One region of the Tepidibacter sp. Z1-5 genome, then DNA from elsewhere that is predicted to be linked to it. Evidence: riboswitches for the same ligand, from Rfam matches in the RefSeq annotation. Region 1 holds a riboswitch; each other region holds the start of a gene.

Evidence for each region. Region 1 has a riboswitch for glycine ahead of WJW32_RS13520 (alanine/glycine:cation symporter family protein). Riboswitches for the same ligand answer to the same signal wherever they lie in the genome.
Region 2: another riboswitch for glycine. It lies ahead of WJW32_RS06125 (alanine/glycine:cation symporter family protein); the one in region 1 lies ahead of WJW32_RS13520 (alanine/glycine:cation symporter family protein).
Region 3: another riboswitch for glycine. It lies ahead of WJW32_RS07765 (GrdX family protein); the one in region 1 lies ahead of WJW32_RS13520 (alanine/glycine:cation symporter family protein).

What each region holds. Positions count from the first base shown of each region.
Region 1 covers NZ_JBBMMD010000077.1:10,407-15,516, forward strand. Annotated here, with positions in the region: gene WJW32_RS13510 (DNA gyrase subunit A) at 1-1,956, shown strand, start outside; gene WJW32_RS13515 (methyl-accepting chemotaxis protein) at 2,122-2,916, opposite strand; glycine riboswitch at 3,192-3,287, shown strand; gene WJW32_RS13520 (alanine/glycine:cation symporter family protein) at 3,463-4,908, shown strand; gene WJW32_RS13525 (hypothetical protein) at 4,938-5,110, opposite strand, start outside.
Region 2 covers NZ_JBBMMD010000024.1:36,388-41,497, reverse strand. Annotated here, with positions in the region: gene thrC (threonine synthase) at 1-505, shown strand, start outside; gene thrB (homoserine kinase) at 515-1,399, shown strand; gene WJW32_RS06125 (alanine/glycine:cation symporter family protein) at 1,433-2,812, opposite strand; glycine riboswitch at 2,871-2,953, opposite strand; glycine riboswitch at 2,956-3,026, opposite strand; gene WJW32_RS06120 (NAD(P)/FAD-dependent oxidoreductase) at 3,130-4,341, opposite strand; gene WJW32_RS06115 (serine hydrolase domain-containing protein) at 4,439-5,101, opposite strand.
Region 3 covers NZ_JBBMMD010000035.1:92,496-97,605, reverse strand. Annotated here, with positions in the region: gene WJW32_RS07775 (DegV family protein) at 1-625, shown strand, start outside; gene WJW32_RS07770 (DegV family protein) at 627-1,466, shown strand; glycine riboswitch at 1,670-1,771, shown strand; gene WJW32_RS07765 (GrdX family protein) at 1,881-2,261, shown strand; gene trxA (thioredoxin TrxA) at 2,471-2,788, shown strand; gene WJW32_RS07755 (glycine/sarcosine/betaine reductase component B subunit) at 2,859-4,145, shown strand; gene grdA (glycine/sarcosine/betaine reductase complex selenoprotein A) at 4,163-4,639, shown strand; gene grdB (glycine reductase complex selenoprotein B) at 4,667-5,110, shown strand, end outside.

The sequences.
Region 1 (5,110 bases):
AGTCATAGAAAGTTACTGTATACTATGTATAAAATGGGACTTTTAAATTCAAATAAAACAAAGTCGGCAAATGTTGTTGGACAGACTATGAAGTTGAATCCTCATGGAGATATGGCAATATATGAGACGTTAGTTAGGCTTACAAGAGGAAATGATTCGCTACTTCATGCGTTTATAGATTCTAAAGGAAACTTTGGTAAAAAATATTCTAAGGATATGAGTTTTGCAGCACCTAGATATACAGAGGTAAAATTAGACGATATATGCAAAGAAATTTTTAAGGATATAGATAAAAATACTGTGAAGTTTGTAGATAACTATGATGGTACTTTAAAGGAGCCTGTGCTTTTACCTACAACGTATCCTAATGTACTTGTAAATGCAAATCAAGGTATAGCTGTTGGTATGTCGAGTAGTATATGTAGCTTTAATTTGGAAGAAGTATGTACTGCTACTATTAATTATATTAAAAATGAAGATATTGATATAAGTGATTATATAAAGTCTCCAGATTTTTCAACCGGTGGATATATAATATATTCAAAAGATCAAATGAGAAAGATATATGAAACCGGAAGAGGGAGTTTTAAATTAAGAGCTAAGTATAGATATGACAAAAAAAATAATTGCATAGAAATATATGAAATTCCTTATACAACTAATATAGAGACTATAATAGATAAGATAATAGATTTAGTCAAGGAAAATAAAATAAAAGAAATAGCAGATGTCAGAGATGAAACGGATTTAAATGGTCTTAAGGTAACTGTTGATTTAAAAAGAAACACAGATGTAGACTTACTTATGAATAAGCTTTACAAGATGACTACTCTTGAAGATAGTTTCTCTTGTAATTTTAATATGTTAATAAATGGACAGCCAAAGGTATTAGGTATAAAGAGCGTTTTAAAAGAATGGATTAATTTTAGAGTAGAATGTATAAAAGGATATCTAGAATATGATATAGAGAAAAAGACAGATAGACTTCATCTTCTTTTAGGGCTTGAAAAGATTCTTCTTGATATAGATAAGGCTATTGATATAATTAGAAATACTAAAGAGGATAAATTGGTTATACCTAATCTGATGAAAGGTTTTGGCATAGATGAAATTCAGGCTGAATATATAGCTGAGATAAAGCTTAGAAATTTAAATAATGAATATATATTAAAGCAGTTAAACAATATAAAGACTTTACAGTCTGATTTAAAAAATCTTAATGAAACAATTCAAAGTGAGAAAAAAATAAAGAATATAATAATAAATGACTTAAAAGAGGTTTCTAAAAAATACAAAAAACCTAGAAAAACAGAAATAATAAGTGGTGATGATATAAAAGAAATAAAAGATGAACATTTAATAGATGACTATAATGTTAAATTATTTTTGACTAATGAAAATTACTTTAAGAAGATATCTCTTGCCTCTTTGAGATCTTTTTCAGAGCAAAAGCTTAAAGATGAGGACTTTATAATACAAAAAATAAATGCTAATAATAAGGAAGAGATTCTTCTTTTTTCAAATAAACAGAACTTATATAAATTAAAAGTTTATGAGATTGCTGATTGTAAAGCTAGTTCTTTAGGGGAGTATTTAACTAATTTATTAAAGTTAAAAGAAGATGAAAATATTATATATATGTGTCTTTCTAATAATTATGAAGGGTATATGCTTTATTGCTTTAAGGATGCAAAAATAGCTAAAACTCATATTGAAAATTATAAGACTAAGACTAATAGAAGAAAGTTAGTAAAAGCTTATTCTGATAAGTCAGAACTTGTTCGTATGCTTTTTATAAAGGATGATGTTGATTTAGAACTTTATAAAAATAATAAAAAATTCTCTACTATAAATACTAAGGATATAGAGCTTCAATCTACTAAGACTTCTAAAGGTATAGAAGTTTTAAAGCTTGGAAAGAGAAGTCATATGACTGATGTTAAAATATTAGATTAAAAAAATACGCCATGCCATGGCGTATTTTTTAATTTCTAAGGAACTTATATGATTTTGAATCTAATAGATAACATTTATTAAAAATCTACACTTGCAACTATTTTGAGCAACGAAGCCCGGAGGGCTCGTTGGCGACATGAGCCATGCGTTAGCATGAAGCGAATTTTAAATAGAAGTTTCGGTTATTAGTTTATCAACGGCAACTTGTACTTTATTAGAAGAATCCGTTTGAGCTTTTGAAAGATTTTTTAGTTTATCTACTTCATTAGATATGGTTTTTATCTCATCTGTTATTTTTCCAAGTATTTCATTAATTTCTCTAGCAAATCCCTCACTATTTGTAGCGAGCTTTTGAACTTCATTTGCAACTACAGAAAATCCTTTTCCAGCTTGACCAGCTCTAGCAGCTTCTATAGTAGCGTTTATACCTAGTATTTTAGTTTGATGAGCTATTTTATTTACATACTTTATTATTTTATCAGTATCTTGTATGTGTGTTATAGAAGTTTTAGTAGAATTTAAAAGTGTATCGCTTATACCATGCATATTATCTATTGACAATGATATGTCGTCTAATTCAGTTTTTACTATAGTTGAAGTATTTCTAATTATGGAAATATGGTTGTTAAGTTGAGATAGAGTATCTATATTTCTATCTACTAGAGTCATTACTAAAAGAGCTCCAGTAGAATCTATTATAGTGCATTTATGACTAAATTTTTCTTGTAATAATTTAATAACGTTATTATTTCCAGTAGCTTCTATTATTATATCAACATTGTGATTAGTTAAATCATCTATAGATTGTGAATAATCTATACCTAAATTTTTACAAAGAACTATACCTGGTGCATCTAAATTTCTATCTATAACTAAAGATATATTTATAGAATCCACATCGTTTATTGCTTGTATAATATTTTTGCCACCTGTTCCTGCTCCAATTAATGCTATATTCAAGATAAAAAACCCCCTAAGTAGAATAAAATTTAACATATTAATTCTATAATATATTGGGTTATAAGGCAATAAATAATAAAAACATAATATTTAGAAGATTGCAAAAAAACAAATGGGTTTAAAAAAACATTGGTTTGAAAATGGAAAAAGTTTAATTTGCTATGAAAATTTGAAATAATTAGAAAATTAAGAATAATTGATTGACTTTAATTGTATATTAAAGTATAAAGAGATTAATTGAATAGTTCGGATGAAGATAATGAAAAAGCGTTATCAGACGATCCTCTGGAGAGACTCAATAGAGAGCACCGAAGGGGAAAGCTAATAGAAATATTAGTCAAACTCTCAGGTAAAAGGACAGAGATTATTCTTATCGGAATAAATCCCAGAGGTCAAATCTTTATGATTTGACTTTTTTGATTTCTCTTCTTTACATCTTTTTGTTTTACTTATCATTTAAGATTTCAGTTTTACTTTTCAATGTTTTATAATTTCAAGTTTTGTTTTTGCATCAAAGAATCAAAAAAATTTAAAAGGAGGAATCATATGGAACATATAGTCGGCATTATAAATGGATTGATTTGGAGCAAAGCACTTATTATTCTATGTTTAGGAGCTGGGATATACTTTTCTATCAGAACTCGTTTTTTACAAGTTAGACTTATCAAGGATATGGTAAGATTATTATTTGGTGGATCCTCGTCAGAAAAAGGTGTGTCTTCGTTCCAAGCATTTGCACTATCTGTATCGGGTCGTGTAGGAACTGGAAATATAGCGGGTGTTGCAACTGCTATAGCCATGGGAGGACCAGGAGCACTATTTTGGATGTGGATAATAGCATTTTTAGGAGCAGGTTCAGCTTATGTTGAGGCTACTTTAGCTCAAATATATAAGGTTGAACAAGATGGAGAGTATCGTGGAGGACCAGCATATTATATAGAAAAGGGAATGAATAATAAATGGTATGCTACTATATTTGTAGTTGCAACTATAATAGCAATGGGATTTTTCTTACCAGGAGTTCAGTCTAATAGTATAGCAGCAGGACTTAATAATGCATTTGGAATAAATCCTATAGTGACAGGAATAATACTAGTTGTATTTTTAGGACTTATAATATTTGGTGGAGTTAAGCGTATAAGTAAAGCAGCTGAAATAATAGTACCTGTTATGGCTACTGGTTATATATTGGTTGCACTTATCATAATAATTGTAAATATATCTCAATTACCATCAGTTATAGTATTAGTATTTAAGAGTGCATTTGGAGCACAGCCTGCATTTGCTGGTATACTAGGTCTTGCTATTTCTTGGGGAGTTAAGCGTGGTATTTATTCAAATGAGGCGGGTCAAGGAACTAGCCCACATGCAGCAGCAGCGGCTGAAGTTTCACATCCTGCAAAGCAAGGATTAGTTCAAGCATTTTCAGTATATATAGATACTTTATTCGTTTGTTCAGCTACTGGATTTATGATTTTAATTACTGGTATGTACAACATTTATGATGGAGCTGGAGGATTTATAGCTAATAATTTAGGAGATGTTGAAATAGGTCCTATATATACACAAAGAGCTGTTGAAACATTGTTCCCATCTTTTGGTAGTGCATTTGTTGCGATAGCTTTATTCTTCTTTGCTTTTACTACTTTAATGGCATATTATTATATTGCTGAAACTAATGTTGCTTATTTAATTAGAAAAAGTAATAACAAATCATTAATAAATGTTTTAAGATTTGCAATGCTTTTAACTACTTTTTATGGAGCTATAAGAACTGCAAATTTAGCATGGGCTTTAGGAGACGTAGGTGTTGGAACAATGGCTTGGTTAAATGTTATAGCAATACTTATAATGGCAAAACCTGCTCTTATAGCACTTAAAGACTATGAAGACCAAATGGCAGAAGGAAAAGACCCTGTATTCAATTCAAAAAAACATGGTATAGAAAATGCAGAGTTTTGGGAAAATACTAACCATAACGTTACTAAATAATAAAAAGACCCCGTACGGGGTCTTTTTTGCTATTCTATTTCCTTTTTAAATTCTTCAAATCCAACTCTATCTATATATGATCCTAATCTCTCATGTTTTAGTGCATTCTTAGAGTATACCTTGACTACCTTATCTATTATTTTGAATACTTCATCTTCATCAACATGTTCAAATAAAGTATTGCTTAATCTAGGCTTTAAGC
Region 2 (5,110 bases), on a different contig from region 1:
TCTAGAAAGGCTGTTATATGAAATAAGCAGTGATAATCCATACTTAGTAAGAAATCTTATGGAAGAATTAAAAACTAATGGAATATACGAGATAGATGAAAATATGAAAAATAAACTAAATCACTTTTATGCTGACTTTGCAACCCAAGAAGAAACTTCATCAACTATAAAAGAAGTTTACAACGATTTTAACTATGTAATAGACACGCATACAAGCGTAGCTTACTGTGTTTATCAAAAATACAGACAAAAAACTAATGATTCTACAAAGACTATAATTGCATCAACGGCTAGCCCATTTAAATTTCCAGAAAGTGTTATAAAGTCAATAGATAACAACTATGATGTATTATCTGACTTTGGATTAATAGATAAATTATCCAATATATCGAATATAGAAATTCCTAAAGCTATACAAGAACTAAAAAGCAAAAGAGTAGTTCACTGTAGTATTTGTAAAAAAGATAAAATGAAATCTATTATTAATAATATATTGAATGTGTAGGTGATTAATATGATAAATGTAAGAATACCAGCAACGACTGCTAATGTAGGTCCTGGATTTGATTGTCTAGGAATAGCCCTTGATATATATAATAACTTTTTTATTGAAGAAATAGAAGATGGTCTTATAATAGAAGGTTGTGACGATGAATATTGTAATGAAGATAATCTAATATACAAATCCATGAAAAAATGCTTTGAAAAAATAGGATACAAACATAAAGGTATAAAAATCAAAATAGAAAATGATATTCCTATATCTCGAGGACTTGGAAGTAGTGCATCTTGTGTACTAGGAGGAATAATTGCAGCTAATAAAATAGCTGGTAGCAAATTAAATAAAGATGAAATATTAAAAATCGCATCAGAAATTGAAGGTCATCCAGATAACGTAGCACCTGCACTACTCGGAGGAATGGTTACTTCTATTAAGGAAGAAACTGACATATATTGCAGTAAAATAAATATCCCAAAAGGATTAAAGTTTTGTGCACTAATACCTGACTTTAAATTATCTACAGAAAAATCAAGAGCAGTTTTACCAAGTGAAATACCTTATAAAGATGGTGTTTTTAATGTAGGAAGAGTTTCTCTTATGGTATCTGCTTTAATTAACGGTCAATTTGATTTGATTAAACTTGCATGTAAAGATAACCTTCATCAAAAGTATAGAGGAAGCTTAATTAAAGACTATGATAATATAATAAAAAAATGTGAAAATTTAAACAGTGTAGGAGTATTTTTAAGCGGTGCTGGTCCAACTATAATGGCGATGATTAAAGAAGATGATATAAGTTTTTATGATAAAATTAAAGAATATACTTCTACTTTAGATAATACTTGGAATATAAAAGAACTCAATATAGACAATAATGAAATAGATATATACAAATAAACTCGATGGATCAAATCCATCGAGTTTTATTTTTTAAGATGCTTGTTTTTGTTTTTTCAATTCATCGAAATACATCTTAGTTTCTGCAGATATAACTCCACTAAGTCCTATTATGGCTATAAGATTTGGTATAGCCATAAGTCCATTAACTATATCAGCTACTGTCCATATTAAGCTAAGCTTTAAGAAAGGACCTATAGCAACAAGGAATATAAATATATATTTATAAGGTTTTATTCCTTTAACTCCAAATAAATACTCAGTACATCTCTCTCCATAATAATTCCAACCAAGTATAGTAGTAAAAGCAAAGAATATAAGTCCTATAGTAACTATTAATTCTCCAACTATAGGCATAGTAGGAAGTCCAGCTCTAAATGCAGCAGTTGTAGCAGCAGCACCTTCAACATTTGGATTACTCCACATACCCGTAAGAACTAAAGTTAAACCTGTCATTGTACATACTATTATAGTATCAAAGAATGTACCTGTCATCTGAACTAAACCTTGTCTTACGCAAGAATTAGTCTTAGCAGCAGCTGCAGCTATAGGAGCAGAACCAAGTCCTGATTCATTTGAGAATACACCTCTTGATACCCCACTCTTTAGTGCAAGTGCAACTGTTGATCCTGCAAATCCACCAGCCGCAGCTGTTGGGCTAAAAGCACTTTTAATTATAATACTTATTGTCTCAGGAATTTGACCTGCATTTAACAAAAGTATTATTAATGTACAAATTATATATGATACAGCCATAAAAGGAACTATAACCTGCGAAACCTTCGCTATACTCTTTATTCCTCCAAGAGTAACCATAGCAACAAATACAGTAAGTATTATTCCTGTTAATATAACCGGAACATTAAAAGCTATCTCAACAGCTGATGTTATAGAATTTACTTGTGCAAATGTTCCTATACCAAAGAAAGCAACACCTATTCCAAATACAGCAAAACATTTTGCAAGAAACTTATTTTTTAATCCTCTCTCAATATAATACATAGGGCCTCCTGACATCTGCCCATTATCATCTACAACTCTATATTTAACTGCTAAAAGTGATTCTGCATATTTTGTAGCCATACCAAAAAATGCAGCTACCCACATCCAAAATAAAGCTCCAGGTCCTCCAAGTCTTATTGCCGTAGCAACCCCGACTATATTTCCTGTACCTATAGTGGCTGATAAAGCTGTACATACAGCTGCAAAAGCAGATACATCACCTTTTGCCTTCATGTCTTTTGCTTCAGGATCTTCAGAAAAAAGATATTTAAGTGCTAATGGAAGTTTGAATATTTGTAAAAAACCTAGTTTAAATGATAAGTAGATACCCGTACCAACGAGTAATATGAGAAGTGGTGGTCCCCATATAAAAGAATTGATAGATTGTGCAACTTGATTAATTTGATTCATAACATTTACCTCCTGCTTTTATTATTGTAACTTAATTTTAAAAAGCGGGGAAAAAATTTCCCTGTCCTTTTACCTGAGAGTTTCACATACATAATTAAATGTAGTTTGCTCCTTCGGTGCTCCGTAGAGTCTCTCCAGAGATTTGTCCAACAACGGTCCTTTTACCTGAAAGATTTACTTCTTCGGTGATATTGCGCTCTCCCGCTGCCTTCATCCAAAACATCTATTAAATTTTTGTTTGTCTTATTAAGAAAGTATTATATTATTTTCATTTTGAATTGTCAATAATATAATACTTTGTTTTTTTGTAATACACTTTAATTATCAAATCGATTTATCTGAAACAATCTCATATCCTGATCTTTTTCATTATAATATAATTTACTCAACATAATACCACCTAAGATAGCAAATAATATTCCATTAGCTCCATACCCTAGACAATACCATAGATTCTCATGTTTTTTATCAGGTCCAATATATCCCAAGTTATCTTTAGTCGTTTCAAAACATCCACAGTATTTATACTCCACCTCTATATCATCTATATATTTAAACATAGATTTAAGCCTTTGTTCTAAAATAGAATATTTTGCACAAGCTATATCCTCATTTTCTATTTCTTTAAACTCCACATCTTCTCCACCTATAATCAACCTGTTGTCTTTTGTAGTTCTAAGGTAATTGTATGGATCCGAATTATCTCTAATCAATACTCTATCTTTCCACCCTATAATCTCTTTGACTGGTTTAGTAGCTATATTAAATGTATTATACTTAGTTCCAAAATTTTCATTCGTAAACAAGCTAGTATTATACCCTGTAGCAACAATTACTTTTTTTGCCCTAATCTTATATCCGTAAGATGTATGAACAGTTACCCCTTTATTTAAATATTCTATTTTTTTCGCCTCAGTATTTTCATACACAAGGGCACCTTTTTTCATACTCACTTCAAGAAGGTGATTAGTAAATTTATATGGATCAATCTCAGCTCCTCCTTCTTTTGACAATAGTCCAGCCTTTAAGTCAAAATTATACAGATTATCTGACTCATCTATATATTCAACATTAAATCCATTCTCTTTTCTAAATTTATACTCTTCTTTAATACCATTTTTTTCAAGGTTTTTAGCTGTATAAAGTAATGTATCTCTCTTTATGTAATCACACTTATTACCATATTCATCTACGAATTTTTCTATTTCTTTTAAAGCACACAGTCCAAGTTCGTATGCTCTTACAATATCTTTGCTTTCAATAGTCTCTCTAAGTTCAGATGCATTTTCATCTAATTCATATTGTAAAAGAGATGTTGTAACACTAGTACTTCCATGAGCTATTCTACCTTTTTCAATCACTACAGATTTTATATTATTTTTAGACATATAATAAGAGCATATACTTCCAGTTACTCCACCACCTACAATTATTACGTCAGTTTCTAAATCCTCCGTTAAATACGGGTATTGATTATTGATATTATTTATACTAGTAAATATAGGTTTTCCTTTTACATATTCCTGCATTAATTTCACTCCTAACTATCTATATTTTTATACAGATAGTTTAACCTTAGAATTTAATTTCAATTCTAAAAAAGTATCTATAATACATATAAATACTTTATACTTGTATATATTTATTTAATAATTTTTTTACTTCACTATTATAGTTTTCATATATGATGAAACTTATATTCTTTTCATCTAACTTAAGTTCTTCCTCTATTCTTTTAGTAATAGTACACCCTCCCCAATCTGTATTACCTAAAACATTAATTTGAATATTTTCATCTTTATATACTGATGATCTAAAGCTTACACCTGGATCACTTCCCATAATACAATACTTATAAATTCTTTCTTCCTTTTTTACAATCCATACACCAAAACCATAGTACCAACCATCTGCACAATTTGCTTGCGGTGTTAATAGTTTTTCAGTAATATCCTTGTCTAATATTTTATTATCAAATAAAACTTTCCAAATTTTTGTCATATGTAAAGCTGTAACAAATGCTCCTCCATCAGGACCTCCTATAATAGGTATAGAATACATATTTGTTCTCCATGTATTATTTTCTTCATCTTCAATATAACCATATGCACATCTTTCTGGTAATTTATCCAGTGAAAAATAGCCTGAATCATCCATATTACATATCTTAAATATATTTTTTTGTATATAATCTTGGAATTTCATTCCTGTCTGCTGTTCAATTATCAATCCTAACAGTATGTATCCAGCATTATTATAATCAAATTTGTCCCCTGGAGAAAATTTCATTTTTTAATT
Region 3 (5,110 bases), on a different contig from region 1:
TGAGCTAACCAATGAATCTAATGAAGTGTTAGCAATTTTAATGTCTTCTAAAATGAGTGGAACATATAATTCTGCTGTTATTGCGAAGAATGAACTTAGTGACAAAAAAATAGAAGTTATGGATTCTAAAGGAATAACATTAGGATATGGTCTAATAGTAATAGAAGCTGCTAAAATGGCTAAACAAGGAAAGTCACTTGATGATATAAAGGAAAGAATACAAGTTATGATAGATAACATGGAATATTTAATAGTATTTGATACATTAGAATATGCATATAAAGGTGGAAGGATAAGCAAAAGTCAGTACATGATATCTAACTTTTTAAATATAAAGCCTATAGTTACAATGAAAGATGGAGAAATAGTAGTAAAAGATAAGGTTAGAGGAAGAAAGAAAGTTATAAAGTGGTTAACTGATTATATAAAAAATAATAATATAGATATTACTGATAAGGTTATAGGCATTAATCATGTAAATGATTTAGATTATCTAGAAAAGCTGAAGACTGACCTAATTAAAGAATTTAATCCAAAAGATATAATAGTTTCAGATGTTGGTTGTACTGTAGCAGTATATTCAGGGTTAAGTGCTATAGCTATCTATTTTGAAAAGGGGGCGTAATATGAGTATAAAAATAATAACAGATAGTTTGTCAGATTTACCAAAAGATTTGATAAAAAAGTTTGACATTGAAGTGCTTCCTCTTACGGTTATATTTGAAGATACAGAATATAGAGACGGTATAGATTTAACTAGCGAGGAATTTTATAAAAAGCTGAAGGAAAGCTCATCAATTCCTAAAACTAGTCAAATTACACCTGCTAAATTTAAAGAGGTTTTTGAAAAGTATTTAAGTACACATGAACATATAATTTATATATCTGGCTCTTCTAGAGCAACTGGTACATATCAATCATCTATTATAGCTAAAGATTTACTTGAAAATGATAATATATACATATTTGATACTATGGCTTTGTCATTTGGATGTGGTATTATGGTTTTAAAAGCAGCTGAAATGGCTAAAGAAGAAAAAGATGTTCAAGAAATTCTATTAGAATTAGAAAATATGAAAAATAGTGTGGATCATATATTTACAGTTGATACATTGGAATACCTTCAAAAAGGAGGAAGAATTTCATCCACTAAGGCAGCTATAGGAACTATATTAAATATAAAACCTATACTTACTGTTGAAGAAGGTCTTGTTTCTCAACTTGATCAAGTTAGAGGTAAGAAAAAAGTTATATCTAAGATGATAGAAATAGCTAAAAAAAGAAGTAATAATATACAAAATCAGATTATAGGTGTAAGTCATGCTGAAAATGAAGAATTATTAGATGAATTTAAAAGAGTTATAAAAGAAGAATTAAAACCTAAGGATATAATCGTTACAAATATAGGATCAGCCATAGGAACACATGCAGGTCCAGGAACTATAGCAATATTTTATATGAAATAATATAAAAAAGACTCTCAAAGTATTGAGAGTTTTTTTGTTAAGAGGATCATATAATTTTAAATTAAAATGGATTGTTGTCAAAAAATAATCATAATTGCAAAATGTCGAAATGTTTTGAAAAAATACTGTAATATCTATTGATAAAGTTATAACTTTTATTTATAATGTACTTAAGAGATATAAAAAAATTAAATAGTTGCTGGAAGAAGAATAAGGGAGAGAGCTAAACGCCGCCGAAGGGACAAGTTTTATTTTAACCTAAAAAATGAAATGAAATTCTCAGGCAAAAGGACCTTATTTAGACAGAACTCTGGATAAAACAGAGAAGTGAACTCGTAGGGTATCACTTCTCTTTTTTTATACGCATATTATACAGAAAATTCTGAAATATATTTTATATAGGAGATGATGTATATGAAGATAATCACTAATAATTCATTAGTATTACAAAAATTTGATGATATATATGAAGTAGAGTATATAGATGGAGATTTTATGGAAATACTAACTACTTGTAGGGATTATATACATAACAAATATAAATTATTGACACATCCATTGGCTGGAAGTATAAAGCCAAATGAAACACCATATAAAACCATAATGATAGATGATGTAGATAAATTAGATACCGAATCGCTTTTGCTTATCGAAAAAGCTATAAACACTACTAAAAAATTTCAAAACAATTTTAAAACACCATTGTGGATAGATACAGTATTAGAAGATTTTAAAGTTATAGACCTAGATCTAATAAACAATGTTATAGAAACTGTTAATTATTACGTTAAGTAAAAATGTATATGTTACCTTAAAGTTAAAAGTTCTAAAACTTCATCTAAATTAATTTTTGCTTTATATAAAAAAAGAAATAAAATTTTTATAAAACAATGCTAAAAATTTAACAAATCGTAATGAAGAATAACTCAGTTTGTTTATATTAGCAAAAACTTGCTAATAATAAATATAAATTATATGCAAAAATTTGAAAAGGAGGTAGTTTTATGTTATCACTGGATAAAAATATATTTGAAACAGAAGTTCTGCAAGCACAAGGGTATATTTTAGTGGATTTTTGGAGTGAAGGATGTGAACCTTGTAAAGCTTTAATGCCAGATGTTGAAAAATTATCTGAGGAATATGCTGATAAAATCAAATTTTGCAAGTTAGATACAACCAAAGCTAGAAGACTTGCTATAAAGCAAAAGGTTCTAGGTCTTCCAACCATAGCTTTATACAAAGATGGTGAAAAGATAGAAGAAGTTACAAAAGATGATGCTACTAAAGAAAATATAGAAAATATGATAAAGAAGTATTTGTAAGTTTTTAAAGACTAAAATTGAATGAAACAAATTTATTTTTAGTCTTTTAAATAAAAAGGGAGGTGACATTATGCGTCTAGAGTTAGGAAATATCTTCATTAAGGATCTAAAATTTGATAATAAAACTAAGGTTGAGGATGGAATATTATACGTAAATAAAGATGAGATGATCAAAGAAATTGGAGCAGATGAGCATATAAAGTCAATTGAAATTGAGATTGCTCGTCCGGGAGAAAGTGTAAGAATAACTCCAGTTAAAGACGTTATAGAACCAAGAGTTAAGGTTGAGGGTCCAGGAGGAATATTCCCTGGAGTATTGTCAAAGGTAGATACTGTAGGAAGTGGAAAAACTCATGTGCTTAAAGGAGCTGCTATTGTTACTACTGGTAAAATAGTAGGATTCCAAGAAGGTATAGTCGATATGTCTGGTCCAGGAGCTGAATATACTCCTTTTTCAAAATTATTAAATCTAGTAATTACAGCTGAGCCTGTAGAGGGATTAAAACAACATGAGCATGAAAAAGCTGTTCGTATGGTTGGATTTAAAGCTGCAGCATACTTAGGTGAAGCTGGTAGAGATGTTGAACCAGATGAAACTAAAGTTTATGAAACTGAGCCTTTACTTGAATCAGTTAAAAAATATCCAGACCTTCCAAAGGTAGGATATGTATATATGCTTCAAACACAAGGATTACTTCATGATACATATGTATATGGAGTTGATGCAAAGAAAATAGTTCCAACTATACTATATCCAACAGAAATAATGGATGGAGCAATAGTAAGTGGAAATTGTGTATCGGCTTGCGATAAAAACCCTACTTATGTACATGTTAATAACTCTATAGTACATGATTTATATGAAAAGCATGGAAAAGAAATAAATTTTGTAGGTATTATTATAACTAATGAAAACGTTTATCTTGCGGATAAAGAGAGATCTTCAAATTGGACTGCTAAATTATGTAATTATTTAGGATTAGATGGTGCAATAGTTTCTCAAGAAGGATTTGGAAATCCTGATACAGATCTTATAATGAACTGTAAGAAAATTGAAGGCCAAGGAGTAAAGACTGTTATTGTAACAGATGAATACGCAGGAAGAGATGGAGCGTCTCAGTCATTAGCAGATGCAGATTCTAAAGCGGATGCAGTTGTTACAGGAGGAAATGCAAATCAAGTAATAGTTTTACCCCCAATGGAAAAAGTTATAGGACATGTTGAATTTGTAGATACAATAGCTGGTGGATTTGATGGAAGTTTAAGAAATGATGGAAGTATAGAAGTAGAAATTCAAGCTATAACAGGTGCTACAAATGAAACGGGATTTGGATACTTAACTACTAAAGGATATTAGAAGAGAGGGTGAATATAATGGGATTTTATGATGCTAAAAAAGTTATTATAATTGGCGATAGAGATGGTATACCAGGCCCTGCTATGGAAGAGTGCTTAAAAGGCACTGGAGCAGAGGTTGTATTTTCATCAACAGAGTGTTTTGTCTGAACTGCTGCAGGAGCGATGGACCTTGAGAATCAACAACGAGTTAAGGATTTAACTGAAAAGCATGGAGCTGAAAACATCGTTGTTCTTTTAGGTGCCGCTGAAGCTGAAGCTGCTGGTCTAGCAGCTGAAACAGTAACTGCAGGAGATCCAACTTTTGCAGGACCACTTGCAGGTATTGAACTTGGACTTAGAGTATATCACGCTGTAGAAGATAAATTTAAAGGTGAAGTTGATGAATCTGTATATGAGGATCAAATAGGTATGATGGAAATGGTTCTTGAAGTAGACGAAATAATAGAGGAAATGAAGAATATAAGAGATGAATTCTGTAAGTTTAATGATTAGTAAAAAACCTGAGAGGGGTGAGCGTTAATGGAAAAAATAAAAGTAGTTCATTATATTAATCAATTTTTCGCAGGAATAGGAGGCGAGGAAAAGGCAGACACGAAGCCTTTAGTTATGGAAGAAATGCCTCCTATTAGTAAAAACTTAGATAAACTTTTAGGTGAAGAAGCCGAAGTTGTGGCAACTATAGTTTGTGGAGATTCATATTTTAATGAAAATTTAGAATCAGCAAAAAAAGAAGTTATGGATATGATAAAAGGATTTAATCCGGATTTATTTATAGCTGGACCAGCTTTTAATGCAGGAAGATATGGAGTAGCATCTGGATCGATTACTAAAGAAGTAAAAGATCAGCTTAATATACCTGTTCTTACTGGGATGTATCCTGAAAATCCAGGAGCAGATATGTTCAAAAAAGAACTTTATATAGTTGAAACAAGTAATTCTGCTGGTGGCATGAGAAAGGCTCTT